Regions from separate parts of the Streptomyces sp. NBC_00846 genome, predicted to be linked through region 2. Evidence: riboswitches for the same ligand, from Rfam matches in the RefSeq annotation. Region 2 holds a riboswitch; each other region holds the start of a gene.
What was found. Region 2 has a riboswitch for cyclic di-AMP ahead of OG936_RS21535 (NlpC/P60 family protein). Riboswitches for the same ligand answer to the same signal wherever they lie in the genome.

Region 1 (2,193 bases), 1.8 Mb from region 2:
TTGCGACAAGAGCCTAACCGGCCCGGCCCGCTCAGCCGGACGACCGCCCGACCCCTGGGACGAAAAAGGACCCGAGGACGCTCATCGCCGGACAAACCGTCAGAATTTTACTGGTCAGCAACTACAACAGTTGAACGATCACACAGAGCGGAAGCGCCACGTAGGGGTGGCGCGCGGGGGTGCCGGCCGGGGTGGCATGCGACACAGGAAACCCCGGCCCGGCGCATACGGGGGGATGCGCGCCGGGCCGGGGTGCTCGGGGAGGAGAGGCCCTGGACTACTTGGTCAGGTGCAGCTGCTGACCCGGGTAGATCAGGTCCGCGTCCTTGACGATGTCCTTGTTCATCTCGAACAGCCGCTGCCAGCCGCCCTCGACCTTGTGGTCGGCGGCGATCTTGCTCAGGGAGTCGCCGGAGACGACCTTGTACTCGCCGTCACCCTTCTTGACCTTCTGGCCGGTCGGGGTGGTGACGGTCTTCTTCGACTCGGCCTGCGGGGCGGCGGAGCGGTCCGAGCGGTCGGCGGCGGGGGCCTCGGCGCGCTCGGCCTTCTTCGGCTGCGCCTGCTGCACCGGCTGGGACTGCTGCTTCGGCGCGGCCGGGGCGCTCTGCTGCTTGGTGGCGCCGGAGTTCGAGGAGGAGCCGGTGTCGACACCCGGGTTGACACCGTCGTTGGTCAGATTGCCGGCACCGGCACAGCCCCAGGCGCCCGGGCCCTGCATGGCGAGGAGCTTCTCGGCGGTGGCGATCTGCTGGGCCTTGGTGGCCAGGTCGGCACGGGGGGCGTACTGCGTACCGCCGGCGGCGGCCCAGCTGGACTGCGAGAACTGCAGACCGCCGTAGTAGCCGTTACCCGTGTTGATGGACCAGTTGCCACCCGACTCGCACCGGGCAACGGCGTCCCAGGTGGCGACGGAGGCGGCGGAGGCGCCGGTCGCGCCCATCAGCGGAACGGCGACGGCAGCACCGGCGACACCGGCGAGCGTGGCGACACGGACGGCCTTGGACGGGCGGCGGTGCTTGCCCTTGCTGGAAAACAGCATGGAACTTCTCCTCACCGACGCCTACGAGGTGAGCTGTCGGGTTCGGGCCAAGTGAGTTGCCCGGCCGCACGTCCTAGCGCGCGACTTCACCCCAAGCCGGTCCTGATGCGTCTTTCGACGATCGGGCCCGGCGCTTACCTGGGTCCCCCGCTCCTGCCTACGGCGCTTTACGCGTCTGTTCCCTTCGACCGACGGCAGGATTCGGCGTGACGGTCGACGGGGCCCGCGGTGCGAGCGGTTCCGACCGTAAACATAGGCAACCCCCACTTTCAAAGATGGACACATCGGACAATCAGCCCTTACTTGCATGTGAGGAACCATCGTTTTCGCAGGTGGGAGGCGATACAGCCGGAGTCCCCGGGCGCGACACGCCAGTTGACGCAAAGAGACCCATGTCTCACTTACGCATAAGCGGACATAGGCCTCTGAACTGCCCCGATTTTTGGGTCTCTTTTAGTCGATTTTCAGACCGCCCTCATTCGGCCTTCACGCCGAGATCGAGACTCTGGCCAGGGAGAATGAGGTCCGGGTCGGAGCCGACGGCACTCTTGTTGGCCTCATAGAGCGCGGGCCAGCCACCAGGAACCTTCTGTGCGTCAGCAATCGCCCAGAGATTGTCGCCGGGGCGGACGGTGTACGTGCCGTCGGCGGCCGAGGCGCCCGCGTCGCGTGCGTCACCGTCGCCACGTGAGGCATGGCGGCCCGACTCGCGGCCCAGCCCGCCGTCCGCACCCCGGCTCGCCTCGGCGGCCGGTGCGCCACGGTGCTTGCCACCCGTACGGCTGAGGGAATCGGATGAATCACGCACATCGTGCACTTCGGGCGCGTCGGAGGACGGGGCGGCCGACTCGGTGGTCGAGGGCCGCGCGGAGGACTTGGCCTTGTCCGTCGACCCACCGGCACCGCCCGAGCCCTTCGAGCCGCCCTTGCCGTGCGTGGCGCCCTTGCCGTTCGTAGCGCCCTTGCCGTTGCCGTTCGACGGTGTGGCGTCCGACGTGCCGTCAGCCGGCTCCGTGCTCTGCGCCGGCTCGGGGGCGGGCGCGATCCCCGGATCGACGCCCGGCAGCGTCCCGTCCTCCGCAAGGCCGGAGATGACCGCACAGCTGGGCCAGGCCCGCGGGCCACGGTCCTCCAGGACCTTCTCGGCCACG
Region 2 (2,193 bases):
GCTGCCCGTGCCCGTACCGCTGCCGGAATCCGCGGCCTTCGCGGCCTCCGCGGCCTTGCGGTCCGCCTCCGCCTTGGCGGCGGCCTGCTGCTTGGCCAGTTCTTCCGCCTTGCGCCGGGCCTCCGCCTCCTTCTTCCGCTCCAGCTCCGCGAGCCGCGCCTTCTCCTCGGCGGTCAGCTTCGACAGCAACGCGCGCGCCTCGCCCAGCTTCTTCTGGACGTCCTGCTTGCTGGTGCGCAGCGTGGTCTGCGTCGTGGTCAGCGTCTCCAGGCTCTGCACCGCCTCGGCACGCTTCTTCGCCGCCCTGGTCTGCTGCGTACGGAAGTCCGTGATCGCCTTCTGCTGCCGGCTGGTCATCCGGTTCATCAGCTGGTTCTGGTCGAAATACGACTGCGGGTCGTCGGCCAGGAAGAAGGTGGCGCTCGGTGCGATGGTGCCGCTGCGGTACTGCGCGGCCGCGTACGTGCCGAGCGTCCTGCGGGCCTCGTTGAGCTGGTCGGCGCGCTTGGCGACATCGTTCAGCAGGGCGTCGACCTTGGTGCGCTGGGCGGTGGCGGCCTCCTTCGCCTGGTTGTACTGCTGGGTCGCGGTGCCCGCCTGCCGGTAGAGGTCGTCGACCTGCTTCTGGACGTCCTCGATGCCGGCTTTCGGAGCGGGGGCGGCCATCGCGCTCTGCGTGGAGAGCAGGGTCACGGACGCCAGTGCCGCCGTCGTGAGCCCGACGGCCGGTGTGGTGGTGCGCACCCGGGTGCGCGGCTTGCGATGCGATGCCAAGGCCGGCATCTCCTTCCGTGGACCGCCTACCGGGTTAGCTGTCGGGTTCGGGCGGAACGGAAGGCTGCCCTACGGTCCGCGTGGGGGACAAGGACCGATTCACCCCGGTACATGCGTGTGGGTCCCCGGTTCCGAACTCCCTTGAGGGCAGCCCGGATTCGGCGTGGGCGCCCGCTCGGCGTGGTTCGCCTCTGGGGGTACGGGCCGCCCGGACGAGCACGCTAGCCAACCCGTGGTGCTGCTGTGAAGGTTGATGTTCGATATGCCCGATACATCTTCGTGACCTCGGCGAAGTGGGGCGGCGGGCGCGGACAGGGGGCCCGGAATTCCTCACCGCGAGTGGGTGTCCGCTCTCTTTGCGTGCCCGGCAGGGGGTGGGGCCGGTCCTGCGGTCCGGGTCCGGTTCGGCATGCGGCCGTCGTGTGTCGGTGCGGCGGCCTAGACTCGACAAGCGATGAGCAGCCTCTTTGACGACAGCTTCCTGGCCGGCCTCCAGCACTCGGAGGAAGAGCCCCCGCCGCCCCCCGAGGACTCCGCACCCGAAGCGGTGCCGGAGGACCTCTTCGCGGGCGTATTCGACGGGCCCCCGCCGCCCAGGGAGGCGTACTACCGCGACGGCGCGCACCGCCCCGTCATCGACCCCGCGGCGCTCCTCGACGGGCTGAACACCGAGCAGCGCGCCGCCGTGGTCCATGCGGGCTCCCCGCTGCTCATCGTCGCCGGGGCGGGCTCCGGCAAGACGCGGGTGCTGACCCACCGGATCGCCCACCTCCTCGCCGAGCGCGGGGTGCACCCCGGCCAGATCCTGGCGATCACCTTCACCAACAAGGCCGCGGGCGAGATGAAGGAGCGCGTCGAGCAGCTCGTCGGACCGCGCGCCAACGCCATGTGGGTCATGACCTTCCACAGCGCGTGCGTACGCATCCTGCGCCGCGAGTCGAAGAAGCTCGGCTTCACGTCATCGTTCTCGATCTACGACGCCGCCGACTCCAAGCGGCTGATGGCCCTGGTCTGCCGCGATCTCGACCTCGACCCGAAGCGCTTCCCGCCGAAGTCGTTCACGGCCAAGGTCTCCAACCTGAAGAACGAGCTGATCGACGAGGAGACCTTCGCCGGTCAGGCCGCCGACGGGTTCGAGAAGACCCTCGCGCAGGCCTACGCGATGTACCAGTCCCGGCTGCGCGAGGCCAACGCGCTGGACTTCGATGACATCATCATGACGACGGTCCACCTGCTCCAGGCGTTCCCCGACGTCGCCGAGCACTACCGCCGCCGCTTCCGGCACGTCCTCGTCGACGAGTACCAGGACACCAATCACGCCCAGTACACCCTCGTACGCGAACTGGTCGGCCCGGCGGGCGAGGCCGACGCCCCCGCCGAGCTGTGCGTCGTCGGTGACGCGGACCAGTCGATCTACGC
Region 3 (2,193 bases), 1.2 Mb from region 2:
CGAGACGGCCGTGCAGAACCTCGTCGGTGTCGCACCGCTGAAGTTCGAGACGGCGGCCTCCGTCGCCGGCACCCTCGCCGACCAGGTCGAGCAGCACCTCCCGGACGACTACCAGGCACACCTGTACGCCCGGCTTGCGGAGACCGGCACGGTCGAGGCGACCGCGGCGGTGGTCAACGCCTTCCCGGGCGACCGGCTGGTCACGGTCCTTGTCGGTGACGCGGCGCAGATCGAGGAGCCGGTCCGGGCACTGGACATCGGAGAGGTGTCGGTGGTCACCGGCTGACGGGCGTACCTGTCGCGGACGCGGGAGGCGGCCTGACGGTCCGGCCGGCCCGCCAGGCCGCGACAGTTCGCTTGTGACGGGTCACCTGTGACAGCCCACTGGTCGCCCGGTCCACCAACCCGTCGCATGTCCACATACCGGGACAAGAGGAAGACCCCTGTGAGCGAGATCTCGCCGGGGTCTTCCTTTTTGCCCGTTCTGGTGGAGAGGTTGTCTGTCTGTCTTGTGGGATGCGCTACAAAACGACCTGTCCGTTTGGTGAATGAAAGTGACCCCGCTTAGCGTCGGCCGGGCTGTCCGTCACTCGTATGCCGCATCCGCGACGTACCGGACAGTCATCGCCGAGTCCCCGTCAGGCGCGAGCCTGGGGAGCCGGGGACCCACGAAGTCCCTGGGGTGAATCGGATGCCTGAGCCTCACCGAGGCCGAGTAATCCGTAGGAGACCTTCCTGCTCCGAACCCGTCAGCTAACCCGGTAGGCGAGAAGGAAGGAAAGGACCAGCCACTTCATGGCGTTCACCCGTGCCACTGGGAAGCATCGTGCCCCGAGTCGACTGACGCGCAGGAGCGCGAAGATCGCCGGCGTCGCGGCCCTGGCCACCACCGGCGTCATCGGCGGCGCGGCCTCTCCGGCCCTCGCAGCGGACACCGGGGTCACCTCCGTCGGCGAGACCGGCCTGAACCAGGTCATTGGCATCGACAGCGCCCTCGCCGACCAGATAGAGGCCCAGGCCGCCGCACAGCAGCACCAGGCCGATGCCGCGGCGAAGGAGAAGGCGGAGGCCCAGCGGAAGGCCGAGGCCAAGAAGCGGGCCGAAGCCAAGAAGAAGGCGGAGGCCGAGGCCGAAGCGAAGCGCGCGGCCGAGGCGCGCGCGGAGAAGGTGCGTGCCGCCCGGTCCGCCGAGCGCACCCGCCTGGGCGCCTTCCGGCTCCCGGTCGCAGCTTCGTACGTCACCACCGGCTACAAGTCCAGTGGCTCGCTCTGGTCGTCCGGCAGCCACTCGGGCATCGACTTCCACGCCGCGTCCGGCAGTTCCGTCGTCGCCGTCGGTGCCGGTACGGTCGTCGAGGCCGGCTGGGGCGGCGCGTACGGCAACAACATCGTGCTCCGGATGTCGGACGGCACGTACACGCAGTACGGCCACCTCTCCTCGATCGGCGTCTCCGTCGGCCAGAGCGTCGGCGCGGGCCAGCGGATCGGCCTCTCCGGCTCGACCGGAAACTCCACGGGCCCGCACCTCCACTTCGAGGCCCGGACGACGCCGTCGTACGGCTCCGACATGGACCCCGTCGCCTACCTGCGCGCCCACGGCGTCAACGTCTGACCGAAGCCGCCCGTCCCACCTGCAGCACCTCTTCGAAGGCCCCGGCACACACCGGGGCCTTCGCTGTGCCCGGCCTCCGCTGTGCCCGAATTTCGCCGTGCCCGGCCTCCGTGTCTGCCCGTGGTGCCCGTCTGCGGTACCTGCCCGCCGAGTCGCTCCGTGGCCAAGAGATATTCATGATTTTCCACCCGGCATCGGAATTCGGCCGCACTGCAATAGGGTCGCAGAACAGGCGTCGGTCGGCCGCGTTTCGCGGGGATTAAGGCGGAGGTTCGGACATGCGCATTCCCGCGCATTCGGTATGCACGGCAATCCGTGACGACATCGTCTCCGGTTTCTTCGAACGCGGTGGCCGGCTCACAGAGGAGTTGCTGGCGCGTCGATACGGGGTCTCCCGCGTCCCGGTACGGGAAGCGCTGCGCACCCTGGAGTCCGAGGGTTTCGTGGCCACCCGGCGGCACGCGGGCGCCTGCGTGGCCGAGCCCACCCGACAGGAGGCCGCCGACCTGCTGGAGGTCCGGATGCTGCTGGAGCCGCTGGCCGCCGCGCGCGCCGCGCAGCGCCGCACCGAGGCGCATCTCA
Region 4 (2,193 bases), 4.0 Mb from region 2:
GGCCCGCCATACCGGCCGCGGCGCCGAGCAGATCGCCGCCGACATCGAGCGCGATCTCATCCTCGACGCCCCCGGCGCCAAGGCATACGGCCTGGTGGACCACGTCATGGAGAACCGGAAGTCGTCGCTCCCGCCGCACGGCGCGCGGTGAACGCCCGATGCGAGCAACGGAGTTGCCACCACTGCCCGCACTGACACGCGCCGAGGGCGAGTTCATCGACCGCTATCTCGAAGTCCTCGACCAACTGGGCCGGATCAACCCGGCCCGCGGCGACGACACCTACTCCGCACTGCGGGCCGCACAGGCACTGGCCTCACGGGCGGCCGCGCTGCGGGACGCCCTCACGTTGATGCACGAGCGCGGCGAAGCACGGATCCACGCCGCCACCCTGGCCCGGGCGCTACGGGTGCTGGACGGGGAACGGCGGGCCGGACGCGTCACCGTACCCCCCGATCCGACGAGTTGATCAACCGATTTTCCGCCAGGCCGGCCGGGACCAGCCGGGCTCCCCCGCAACCCGCCCCCGGCCGGAGGCACCCAACTCCCCTTCGCGACACGCCCGGTGGTCACATCGAAATTCCTAGCTCTTTCGGCGTAGAAAGTCCTTCTCGCGAGATATTTCTCCACTTGCGCGCTCCCGGTGGCCAACGAGCGGAATCCATGATTCCGCCCCTGGTACGGGACCGGTCCGCATGAACGTCGGCGTTCCCGGAATCGTCGGCTCCACCCGAACGGGTCAGCCGTGAGGAGCCTCACAATTCGTCGCTTATTCTCGGAAATCCGGCAGTCGGTGAGTCAAGATCCGTGGGACGACAAGCCCCCGCCACAGCGACGGGGCGGTCCGGGCGGACGCCGAGTCCTGCCGCCGTCCGGATGTCTGGTCGACAGAAGTGGATCGGCAGGAGTGGAGGACCCGAGCACAACGGGTCGACCGGATCACCGGTCGGCCCTCGGGGTGAAGCCGCCGAGCGCGGCCGGGCAACTTCGCCAGCCCGAACCCGACAGGTCATCCTTCACAGGCGGCTGACGAAGGGTTGCGCATGACTGCGCAGGTTCATGTCCCGTCTCTGCTCGCCCGGGCCGGTACGGCCTCGGTTCTGACTCTGGCCGCCGTCGGCGGCACCATGCTCGTCCCGGGCGCCGCGACGGAGGCCCAGGCGGCGACTCTCTCCATGAAGGCACTCAAGGTCGCCGCGTCCAAGAAGGGATCGCCGTACAGGTGGGGGGCCACCGGCCCCAACCTCTTCGACTGCTCGGGACTGACGGCCTATTCGTTCAAGAAGGCCGGCAAGAAGCTCCCCCGCACGGCCCAGCAGCAGTACAACAAGACCCGCCACATCCCGGCCTCACACAGGCAACGCGGCGATCTGGTCTTCTTCCACTACGGTCACAGCGTCTACCACGTGGGGATCTACGCCGGTCACGGCAAGATCTGGCACTCGCCGAGGAGCGGTGCGGTGGTCCGGCTGGAGAGGATCTGGACGAGACACGTCTATTACGGCCGGGTCCGCTGACGCGGTCTCAGCGCCGCTGACAAGCCCGGTGCGGCTGAGGACTTCCGTGCAGCAGGGGGCCGGACGCCAGGACCAGCCCCCACGCGGTGAGCGTCGCGCCACCTCCGCCCTCTACGGCGCGGGCGGCACGCGGGCGGCGCAGCCACCAGCCCATCCGTCCCGTCCGCCGTCGGCCTGTCCGGGTAACGGGGCGGATCGGGTGGCCGCTCAGTTCTGTACGGGGATGCTCCATGGGAGCGCGATCCAGACCCTCTTGCCGCCGTCGGCGGTGGGGGTGACGGTGAGCCGGCCTCCGCACTCCTTGGCCAGGGAGCGGATGATCACCATGCCGCGTCCGTTGTCCTGCTGAACGGTGGCGGGCAGCCGCCGGGGCCGACGCGGGTGGCTGTCCGTCACTCCCAGCTGCAGCTGTTCCTCCCGTTCCAGTCTCAGGTCCACGGTGAAAGTGGGCGACTGTCCGAAGGTGTGCTGGACGGCGTTGGTCGCGAGCTCCGAGACGATGAGCCGGATGCCGTCGGCGAACTCCGTGTCGGTGGCCAGTCCCCATTCGGTGAGCACCCGGTCCACATATCTCCGGGCCGCCGCGACCGAGACCGGCTCGCTCGGCAGAGTGACACTGGCTTCTTGATGGTCTGCCATGGCGAGCCGTCCCTTTCCCACCCGGACCGACTCGCGCTC

Region 1: linked by a shared signal. The riboswitch ahead of OG936_RS13185 (transglycosylase family protein) and the one ahead of OG936_RS21535 (NlpC/P60 family protein) in region 2 are both predicted to bind cyclic di-AMP.
Region 3: linked by a shared signal. The riboswitch ahead of OG936_RS27010 (M23 family metallopeptidase) and the one ahead of OG936_RS21535 (NlpC/P60 family protein) in region 2 are both predicted to bind cyclic di-AMP.
Region 4: linked by a shared signal. The riboswitch ahead of OG936_RS03115 (C40 family peptidase) and the one ahead of OG936_RS21535 (NlpC/P60 family protein) in region 2 are both predicted to bind cyclic di-AMP.

The regions. Positions count from the first base shown of each region.
Region 1 is NZ_CP108846.1:2,872,817-2,875,009, forward strand. It holds gene OG936_RS13185 (transglycosylase family protein) at 278-1,042, opposite strand; cyclic di-AMP (ydaO/yuaA leader) riboswitch at 1,046-1,217, opposite strand; gene OG936_RS13190 (transglycosylase family protein) at 1,518-2,193, opposite strand, start outside.
Region 2 is NZ_CP108846.1:4,641,049-4,643,241, forward strand. It holds gene OG936_RS21535 (NlpC/P60 family protein) at 1-783, opposite strand, end outside; cyclic di-AMP (ydaO/yuaA leader) riboswitch at 782-948, opposite strand; gene pcrA (DNA helicase PcrA) at 1,229-2,193, shown strand, end outside.
Region 3 is NZ_CP108846.1:5,871,979-5,874,171, forward strand. It holds gene OG936_RS27005 (M16 family metallopeptidase) at 1-286, shown strand, start outside; cyclic di-AMP (ydaO/yuaA leader) riboswitch at 616-783, shown strand; gene OG936_RS27010 (M23 family metallopeptidase) at 796-1,611, shown strand; gene OG936_RS27015 (GntR family transcriptional regulator) at 1,890-2,193, shown strand, end outside.
Region 4 is NZ_CP108846.1:676,767-678,959, forward strand. It holds gene OG936_RS03105 (ATP-dependent Clp protease proteolytic subunit) at 1-151, shown strand, start outside; gene OG936_RS03110 (hypothetical protein) at 159-467, shown strand; cyclic di-AMP (ydaO/yuaA leader) riboswitch at 855-1,038, shown strand; gene OG936_RS03115 (C40 family peptidase) at 1,042-1,515, shown strand; gene OG936_RS03120 (ATP-binding protein) at 1,723-2,154, opposite strand.